DNA from 4 places in the Marinomonas sp. ef1 genome. Region 4 is predicted to be linked to each of the others. Evidence: predicted binding sites of a transcription regulator. Region 4 holds the regulator's gene; each other region holds the start of a gene.

Region 1 (2,202 bases), on a different contig from region 4:
CAGATTGTGCGCTCAGTGCCATGGCATGAGTCATGTCGGCGCTGGTGTTTGGGTTAATGAGCTGAATTCGCATGGTGCTCCTAGCGGCCAAAAAGTCTTTGAAAATCGATATTTTCTTCGGGTTTGCTTTCGAGAATAAGTGACGATTTAATATGTTTTAAGTGGTGACTCATCCAAGTTTTAGCTTCATCTTTTCTACCCTGGTCAAGAATATCGAGTAGCTGTGAATGATCACCACATTCGCAACCCACGCTGCCGCGAGTACCGTAAGCGGCGAGAATAAGTGAAGATCGATAACAAAGCTGTTGGACAAAGTTCGCTAGTACCTTATTGCCTGCTAGCGTCGCTAATTCATAATGGAAACGAGCGGTTAGCTGAATAGAGTCTGCTAGTTGATTGCCTTCTTCTGCGTATTTTTCTTCCTTCGCCATGGTGCGAAAACGCTCAGAATGTTCTGCATTCCAATAACCAAGTAAGGCTGGAATGAGTTGCGGCTCAATTAATATGCGGCTGTCTAGAACTTCTAATGCTTCGGCTTCGCTTGGATGGTTTACCTGCGCGCCTTTGTTTTTTTCAATTACCACAAAATGTTCTAAGGCGAGCCGCTGTAATACTTTGCGGATGCCAGTTCGGCTCACACCAAAAGCTTCTGATAGACGGTCTTCTGGTAAACGCGCCCCAGGTGGTAATTGGTGTTCGACAATGGCCTTTAGCATTTGTCGGTAAATATTCTCGTCATTCGACATGAGTGCTTCTCTATAGATTGTATACGATGTCTTGTTAAATATAGTTCTTAAGACAATATAGCATGCTAGTTTGTTTCGTACATCTTAAACAAAAGATGAATTAATTGTGCACAATGTTGGTGTGTTTTTCTTGTTTTGACTTGGAATGGTGCAGTAAATATTGGTTTTTTGGGTTCATATTCCTATTTTTACTTAAGTTCTTTGGGTTCTGTTTTTTGGCACATAAATTGTATTTAACATTGTATACAATTAAAAAGGAACGCAATCATGAAACAAGAATTTGAGCAAAGCCCTAGATTAGCAAATAGCGATCTCTTGCCGGAGAAAGATCAAAAATGGGGTTGGTATAGTATCTTCGCTTTTTGGATGTCAGACGTTCATAGCGTGGGCGGCTACGTGTTTGCTGCCAGCTTGTTTGCACTGGGTCTAAATGGTATTCAAGTGTTTATTAGCTTGTTATTGGGCATTTCTATTGTGTTGGTATTTGCCAACTTGATGGGTAAACCGGGACAAAAAGCAGGTGTGCCTTTTCCTGTGGTAGCGCGTATGTCTTTTGGTGTGTTCGGTGCCAATATTCCAGCCATCATTCGTGGCTTGATCGCGGTCGTTTGGTACGGTATTCAAACCTTTCTGGCGTCTAGCTCCTTCATTATTCTGTTGTTGTATTTTTTTCCTGGTATGGCATCTCTTGCAGATCAATCTTTCATCGGTCTTTCATATCTTGGCTGGATTGGTTTCACGGCAATGTGGATTGTACAGGGAATCGTCTTCATGTTTGGTATGGATATGATTCGTAAGGTAATCGATTGGTCAGGCCCTGCTATCTATGTCGCCATGTTTGCTTTGTGTATTTATATGGTGAATCGAGCGGGTTGGGAAAACATCAGTTTTAATTTGAGCTCAAATAACCTGACAGGCATGGATGTGATTGTGCAGATGTTCATTGCGATTGCCTTGGTTGCTGGGTATTTTGCTGGGCCAACCTTAAACTTTAGTGATTTCTCTCGTTACTGCGGTAGTTATAAAAAATTGAAACTAGGTAACCTATTGGGCTTGCCAGTTAACTTTGTGCTGTTTTCTTTGTTCAGTGTGGTGATTGTTTCTGCTTCGATTCCTGTTTTTGGTCAGATTATTACTGACCCAGTGGAAACCGTGAAACGTCTTGATTCTGGCTTTATTACGGTACTGGGTGCACTGACGTTTATCTTTGCGACAGTGGGTATTAACATCGTGGCGAACTTTGTGGCGCCAGCGTTTGATTTCTCCAACGTATCACCACAGAAAATCAGCTTTAAAGCAGGTGGTTTTATTGCCGCGTTTGGTTCTGTGCTGCTAACGCCTTGGAACTTGTTCAACAACCCAGAAGTGATTCACTATACAGTGGATGTGTTGGGCGCGATGATCGGGCCTTTGTACGGCATTATTATTGTCGATTATTTCTTTATCAAAAAGGGCC
Region 2 (2,202 bases), on a different contig from region 4:
AGACATTGGGCGTGTTTTAGCAAACTCACACAGCTCTTTTTCCATTTCTTCTAACGGACGGTGCGCCAAGTTGTGAAGTGTGGTGATGATACCGTTTTGATGAAAGTCGCCCATAGTTGTTCTCCTGATATTTTTATAATAACTGTTAGTGGTGTCTTCTCTTTCTGTCGTTAAAAGGTGCCGTTACAAAATGCCTTGTTGAATCAAAACTTTGTTGATTGCTTGTGCCCAGCCTTCTGGACCATACGCGTCGCTAAGCCAAGCATCGCAACGATTTGGGATTTCTGGTGGCGCATGAACAGGGGAGCGAATCACCACCGGAATGTCGGCTTTGCTCAGCATACCTACGTCGTTTTCACCATCGCCTAATGCCATGGTGGTAACGTCTTCGTCGCTTTGCTGTTCATACAATTCTTTGAGCCATAACATGGCGTTTGCCTTATCACAGTGCTCGCCCATCAGATGAGCGAAGCGACCGCCTTTCTGAATTTGCACGCCAAATGGTGCAAGGTCGTCGCGTAATGCATTAAGAGCAAGGTTAGAATCGGTCCAAACCATAGGCTCGGTAAATTCTCGCTGCATGGCTTGCTTGGCGTTTTCTTCACTTAAGCCAGTGATAGAAACCAGTTCTTGCCATGTCATCTCACTGAAGCGTTTGAAGGTGTATTGGTCTTGCTTATCATTGGTGAGTTCGATTAGTTCATCGCGTTTTGGGCCGAATGACTTGCGCCAATACTCACCGCAGTCCTCTAAAGTTTCGTCTACAGAGAGGGCTAAATTCTTAGGGATATAAACAGCAGAGCCGTTTTCCACGATAAAAGGGTCTTGGTGGTTGAGCTCTTGTCTAAGAGACATAAGCTCAACAAATGTCTTGCTGGTGTTGATGACGCAAGGAATAGAAAAAGTCTTCAGCGACTGTAAGGCCGCCTGTGCAGGTTTGAAACTGTATGTGTGATGATCGAGTAATGTGCCATCCAAATCGGTAAAAATTAAAAGCGTTGTCATGTCGATTCCTTTTTGGGTCCATCAAAATACCGCTGGTGGACGTTAGTATAAGTCTTGCAAATCTGGTGCCAGTGCGTAAAAGTGGCTTTTTCCTTATGAGGTACATGCCTAAGATTAACTAGGCTGTTGAACAAATTGATGACAAGTTTGCTACGTTTATGTGTCTTTGTGATTCTGGCTTTGTTGGCGTTCGCGGCAAACTCTGTTTTGTGTCGTCTGGCGTTAAACGAAGGTCTTATCGACCCAGCTCAATTCACCACGTGGCGCTTGCTTAGTGGGGCAGCGACCTTAGTGTTGCTCAGTGCTTTTCAATGCCTCAATAATCAGCGCAATGATTTGAAAATAGCGTGGTTAGAAGGTAGCTGGTTATCGGCCTTTGCTCTGTTTATATATGCCTTGGGCTTTTCCTACGCCTACGTGACGTTATCTACCGGAATGGGCGCCTTGATACTGTTTGGTGCCGTACAACTGACCTTGATCTTATTCGCTGTGCGGGCAAGGCAGAAGCTGGTTTGGTTGGAATGGTTAGGGCTGGCTATAGCCTTTGTAGGCTTTGTCTATTTAGTGCTTCCAACTTTGTCATCGCCTTCTTTATTGGGCTTTGTCTTAATGACGCTAGCAGGTGTGGCGTGGGGCTTGTACACATGGCGAGGCAAAATCTCGGCTAAGCCTTTGTTTGCCACAACGTCTAACTTCGTTCGCACCATTCCCATGTTACTGATTGCCTTGGCCGTTATTCATCTCAATACCGAGCAATCACCGATCGCCCAGCCTGTAGGTATTATCTTAGCCGTCACCTCGGGCGCCATCATGTCAGGCTTAGGCTACGCCATCTGGTACGCCGTCCTGCCTTATCTTAGTGCTTCCATAGCTGCCGTGTTACAGCTACTCGTTCCTATTATTGCCACAATAGGAGGCGTGTTTTTTGCCAATGAATCCATCACTTTACACCTCGTCATCGCCACCTTAAGTGTTCTGGGTGGCGTGCTACTCGTGATTCTCGCAAGAAAACGAACATCTAAAAGTGCATAGTTTTGGTGCATTTTTATCTCAATGCGCCATAATCGACTGGTTTATTGATTGAAAATTGATCGTTGTTTTAGTCCGACAATGTAATTATTCCCTCCCCTTATGTCTTCCAAGGGGAGGGCTAGGGAGGGGTTATTACTTCGGAGCTTTGACCCTGATTTCCGCTGG
Region 3 (2,202 bases), on a different contig from region 4:
CAAGTCCAGTTACCTTCCATTGGGTAAATGAAACCTGTCATTACGACTGCAAACACTAAGAAAGCCCAAAGCTTCATACGTTCAGCAACTGCGCCAGATACGATAGACATAGCTGTTGCAACGAACACAACTTGGAAGAAGAAATCAGAAGCACCAGAGTAGATTGCGCCGCCTTCAAACCCACCTTCACGACCAGCAAAGTCCGTTAAAGTAGAAGCAACATCTACGTCTTGAATACCAGTAAGGAACCACTCGCCACCGTACATGATGGCGTAACCGCAAACTAGATACATGATGCAAGAAATGGCAAACAAAGCCACGTTCTTGGTAAGAATTTCAGTGGTGTTTTTAGCACGTACTAGACCTGCTTCCAACATGGCAAATCCAGCTGCCATCCACATGACCAGCGCGCCACACACCAAGAAATAAAAGGTGTCCATCGCATATTGTAAGTGAAAAATTTGATCTTGCATGTTTCGCCCCCCTAAAGGCTTGTATAAATCGAGCAGTTATTAAACTGCTTCTACACCAGTCTCGCCGGTACGAATACGAACCGCTTGTTCAAGGTTAACGATAAAGATCTTACCGTCGCCGATTTTGCCAGTGTTTGCTGCGCCAGTGATGGCTTCAACCACTTGGTCGGTCATTTCATCTGCAATGGCAAGTTCGATTTTTACCTTAGGTAAAAAATCCACTACATATTCAGCGCCGCGGTATAGTTCTGTGTGGCCTTTTTGACGTCCGAAACCTTTCACTTCTGTTACGGTGATACCTTGAACGCCGATTTCAGAAAGTGCTTCTCGAACATCATCGAGTTTAAATGGCTTGATGATGGCAGTTATAAGCTTCATACCCACTGTCTCCTTTAAAAGTCAGTTTTATTGTCGTATCGCAGGTACTTAGCTTATTCAATATGCGTGCCATATATGGGGATGCCCTTATAACAATGGCTTTGTAAGGATTTTGTCGACTTTTCGGAATTAAAAAGAGCATCAGATGGCTTTATTTAGTGCGGCATATTGGTGTGTCTGCATTGGTTATTGCATTAACTTGGTGCGAGTGGGCAATTGATCCGAGTGGTGTTGTTGGGCGAGATCCCTATCTTATTGCTTCTGATCAGAAAACAAACATTTGGCTAAAAGTGTAATGCGTGCCTTATTTAGAGGATTTGTTTTGATTAAAGCCCGCAATATTTTATTTGGCGCACAAAAAAGAGGCAATTTAATGACGTTAGGTGTTTATAACGGAGCATTGATATAAAGATGTGCAGCCGAGAGCTTGTTTGCACCTTACTTAGGCTTCTATACTATTAAGTATTGTAAATACAAAAAATGAGAATGACATGATTGATCAATTTATAAAGCAACTTGGAACTGGACTAGGCCAAGCCGCAGAAACATTGGGTAAGTTGCCAAAAGAAGAAATTCAGGCGCAATTGCACGAGGTGGCTCGTAATACGTTAAGTAAAATGGATTTAGTCACCCGTGAAGAGTTTGAAGTGCAAGCGGCAATGCTAGCCAAGTACCGTGAAAAGCTCGCTGCATTGGAAGTACGTTTGAACGAGTTAGAAAAAAACGACTAACTCGTTTTCTTACAGTGGTTTGATATGGACAGTAGTCTGATATAAGTAATCGCTTGATATGGAAATGGTTAAGATTGGCTATTTCCAACCTTGAAGCCAATTATCTGGTGACGTCAGAGTTTGCCAAGGCAAGCAATACTGATTTTTATTGATAACAGCCTCAAGAACACATTCCACAACCGTGTTTTCTTCATCTCGAATCAGTTTTGTGACGATGAAATGCTTCTCTTTTTGTTGTGGCGATGTGGACGTCCATTTCGACAGCAGAAGTTTGTTGGGATTTATTTGGTTGAAAGCCATTTTTTAACCTTAGTTAATAGGTATTACCTATACGAAACAAGTGAAAAGCTGGATTGCTTTTCATGCGATAAAGCATCATAAAGAAATAATTTGGTCAAGGAGTGATCATGAGTTTAGCCACTATTTATAGTCGTGCCCGTGTGGGTGTGTCTTCCCCTTTAGTTACCGTCGAAACCCATATTTCAAATGGATTGCCTTCACTAAATATAGTGGGCTTGCCTGAAGCCGCTGTTCGAGAAGCGAAAGATCGAGTACGCAGTGCAATTATCAACAGCCATTTTGAATTTCCTACCCGGCGCGTCACCATCAACTTAGCACCA
Region 4 (2,202 bases):
GAGTTTCATATCACCCATATTCGCACCAACCTAGGAATGGCACTATCAGGAGGAGAAAGGCGCCGGGTTGAAATAGCGAGAGCGGTTGCCATGAACCCAAAATTCATCCTACTTGATGAACCCTTTGCCGGCGTAGACCCTATCTCAGTTGGTGACATAAAACACATAATCAAACATCTCCAAGAAAGTGGAATCGGTGTCTTAATTACCGATCACAATGTCAGAGAAACACTAGACATCTGTGATAAAGCTTACATTGTTGGCAATGGTTACATCATTGCATCTGGTGATGCCAGTACCGTCATCAACAATGAACAAGTAAAAAAGGTCTATTTAGGCGACGACTTCCGTCTGTAACCCCTTATCATTGCTGTAGAAAGGGAGTAGTATGCATAACTCGTTCCAATTCATTCAAATAGAAGAAAGAGTTGCTCTATGAAGCAGTCTTTACAATTAAAGCTTGGTCAACAGCTGACTATGACGCCACAACTGCAACAGGCTATTCGCTTGCTGCAGCTTTCTACGTTGGATTTAAAACAAGAAATTCATGAGTTTCTTGAATCGAACCCATTGCTTGAGCTCGACGACGACGAACAAATTCATCACGACATCCCTGCAAGCATAGAATCAAAAAGCGCTGCCGATACAACAGTCGACAATAATAGCGAAGAACCACGCGTAGAATCTGAGTGGACAGAAAGCATCCCTGAAGAACTATCCATAGATAGTAACTGGGATGATACCTATCAAAGTTCTGCAGCTGTCAGCGATCACAACAGCTACGAAGGCGATAGCGACTTCGAAAGCCGTAACGCACCAGCAGAAAGCATCCAAGACCATCTTATATGGCAATTAAATTTAACCCACATGTCAGATCGCGACATTGAAATCGCTTACGCCATCATTGAATGCGTTCAACCTGATGGCTACTTAAGCATTTCTCCCGATGACATCTGGGAATCTCTCGGCACTGAATTAGAAGATCTAGATATTGAAGAAGTCATTGCAGTGCAGCATAGATTGCAGCGCTTTGACCCTGTAGGCGTATGCTCAATTGACCTACGCGACTGCCTTCTTGTGCAACTAGAAGCATTCCAAAGCCACCCGCTGTATAAGAGCACATACAATCTTATTGATCATTACCTACCATTACTAGGTAATCGAGATTTTGCTCAGTTGAGCCGTAAAACAAAACTCAAAGACGAAGCGCTAAAAGAAGTCGTCAATTTGATTCAACAGCTCAACCCACGCCCAGGCTCAGTTATTGACGCTGACGACACGGACTACGTTATTCCTGATGTCACAGTGAAAAAACGCCATGACGTATGGCAAGTGGAACTAAATAATGACGCTTTGCCACCCATCAAAATCAATGAGACTTACTCAGCGATGGCTAGCACTGCAGCAGCAACAGCAGAAGATGTGACTTACATAAAAACCTCTCTTCAAGAAGCAAAATGGTTCATGAAGAGCCTACAGAGCCGCAACGAAACTTTATTAAAAGTGGCAAGCTGCATTGTAAGTCGACAAATTGATTTCTTCGAACTAGGCGAAGAAGCCATGAAACCAATGGTTCTTCACGATGTCGCAGAAGAAGTAGGTATGCATGAGTCAACTATTTCCAGGGTAACAACTCAGAAATACATGCACACACCGAAGGGCATCTTTGAGCTGAAATACTTTTTCTCCAGCCATGTAAACACCGCCTCCGGCGGAGAATGTTCTTCTACCGCAATACGAGCTATGATTAAAAAGCTTGTATCGGATGAACCGGCGAAAAAACCGTTAAGTGATAACAAGCTAGCTGCTATTTTAGCAGACCAAGGCATACAGGTTGCTCGACGCACTGTAGCCAAATATCGAGAGGCGATGAACATCCCTCCTTCCAATGAACGAAAACGACTGATCTAAACGGAAACCATTTTATCATGTCCTTGAAATCATTATTAAAAGCGGAACTCGTTCTCGCAAAACAAGATATTGTTAGTAAAAAACGAGTACTTGAAAGCATTGCTGAAGTTGCTTCCAACCGACTACATTGTGACAACGAAGCTGTCTATGACGCACTACTAGGTCGTGAAAAGCTAGGTAGTACAGGCATAGGCAACGGCATAGCTATTCCACACTGTCGCCTAGAATCTGCAAACCATACCGCTATTGTCGTTATGTCATTGCAAACTCCGATTGATTTCGATTCCATCG

The links. Region 4 encodes sigma-54, which starts transcription at its own class of promoters, with help from an activator protein. Its sites were predicted from a motif close to TGGCACNNNNNTTGCTNT; they were not measured.
Region 1: a site for sigma-54 is predicted at 963-980, ahead of CCS02_RS10525 (NCS1 family nucleobase:cation symporter-1). Genes of this name have one in related genera too.
Region 2: a site for sigma-54 is predicted at 1,059-1,076, ahead of CCS02_RS02200 (HAD-IIB family hydrolase). Genes of this name have one in related genera too.
Region 3: a site for sigma-54 is predicted at 906-923, ahead of glnK (P-II family nitrogen regulator). Genes of this name have one in related genera too.

Annotation. Positions count from the first base shown of each region.
Region 1 is NZ_NHTT01000006.1:204,103-206,304, reverse strand. It holds gene CCS02_RS10535 (aspartate/glutamate racemase family protein) at 1-73, opposite strand, end outside; gene CCS02_RS10530 (GntR family transcriptional regulator) at 81-746, opposite strand; gene CCS02_RS10525 (NCS1 family nucleobase:cation symporter-1) at 1,014-2,202, shown strand, end outside.
Region 2 is NZ_NHTT01000001.1:505,573-507,774, forward strand. It holds gene CCS02_RS02195 (glycosyl transferase) at 1-114, opposite strand, end outside; gene CCS02_RS02200 (HAD-IIB family hydrolase) at 184-1,005, opposite strand; gene CCS02_RS02205 (DMT family transporter) at 1,144-2,037, shown strand.
Region 3 is NZ_NHTT01000015.1:36,029-38,230, reverse strand. It holds gene CCS02_RS18190 (ammonium transporter) at 1-473, opposite strand, end outside; gene glnK (P-II family nitrogen regulator) at 513-851, opposite strand; gene CCS02_RS22190 (hypothetical protein) at 1,010-1,147, shown strand; gene CCS02_RS18180 (accessory factor UbiK family protein) at 1,343-1,582, shown strand; gene CCS02_RS18175 (TIGR02450 family Trp-rich protein) at 1,661-1,882, opposite strand; gene CCS02_RS18170 (YifB family Mg chelatase-like AAA ATPase) at 1,990-2,202, shown strand, end outside.
Region 4 is NZ_NHTT01000012.1:90,970-93,171, forward strand. It holds gene lptB (LPS export ABC transporter ATP-binding protein) at 1-357, shown strand, start outside; gene CCS02_RS16560 (RNA polymerase factor sigma-54) at 436-1,911, shown strand; gene ptsN (PTS IIA-like nitrogen regulatory protein PtsN) at 1,929-2,202, shown strand, end outside.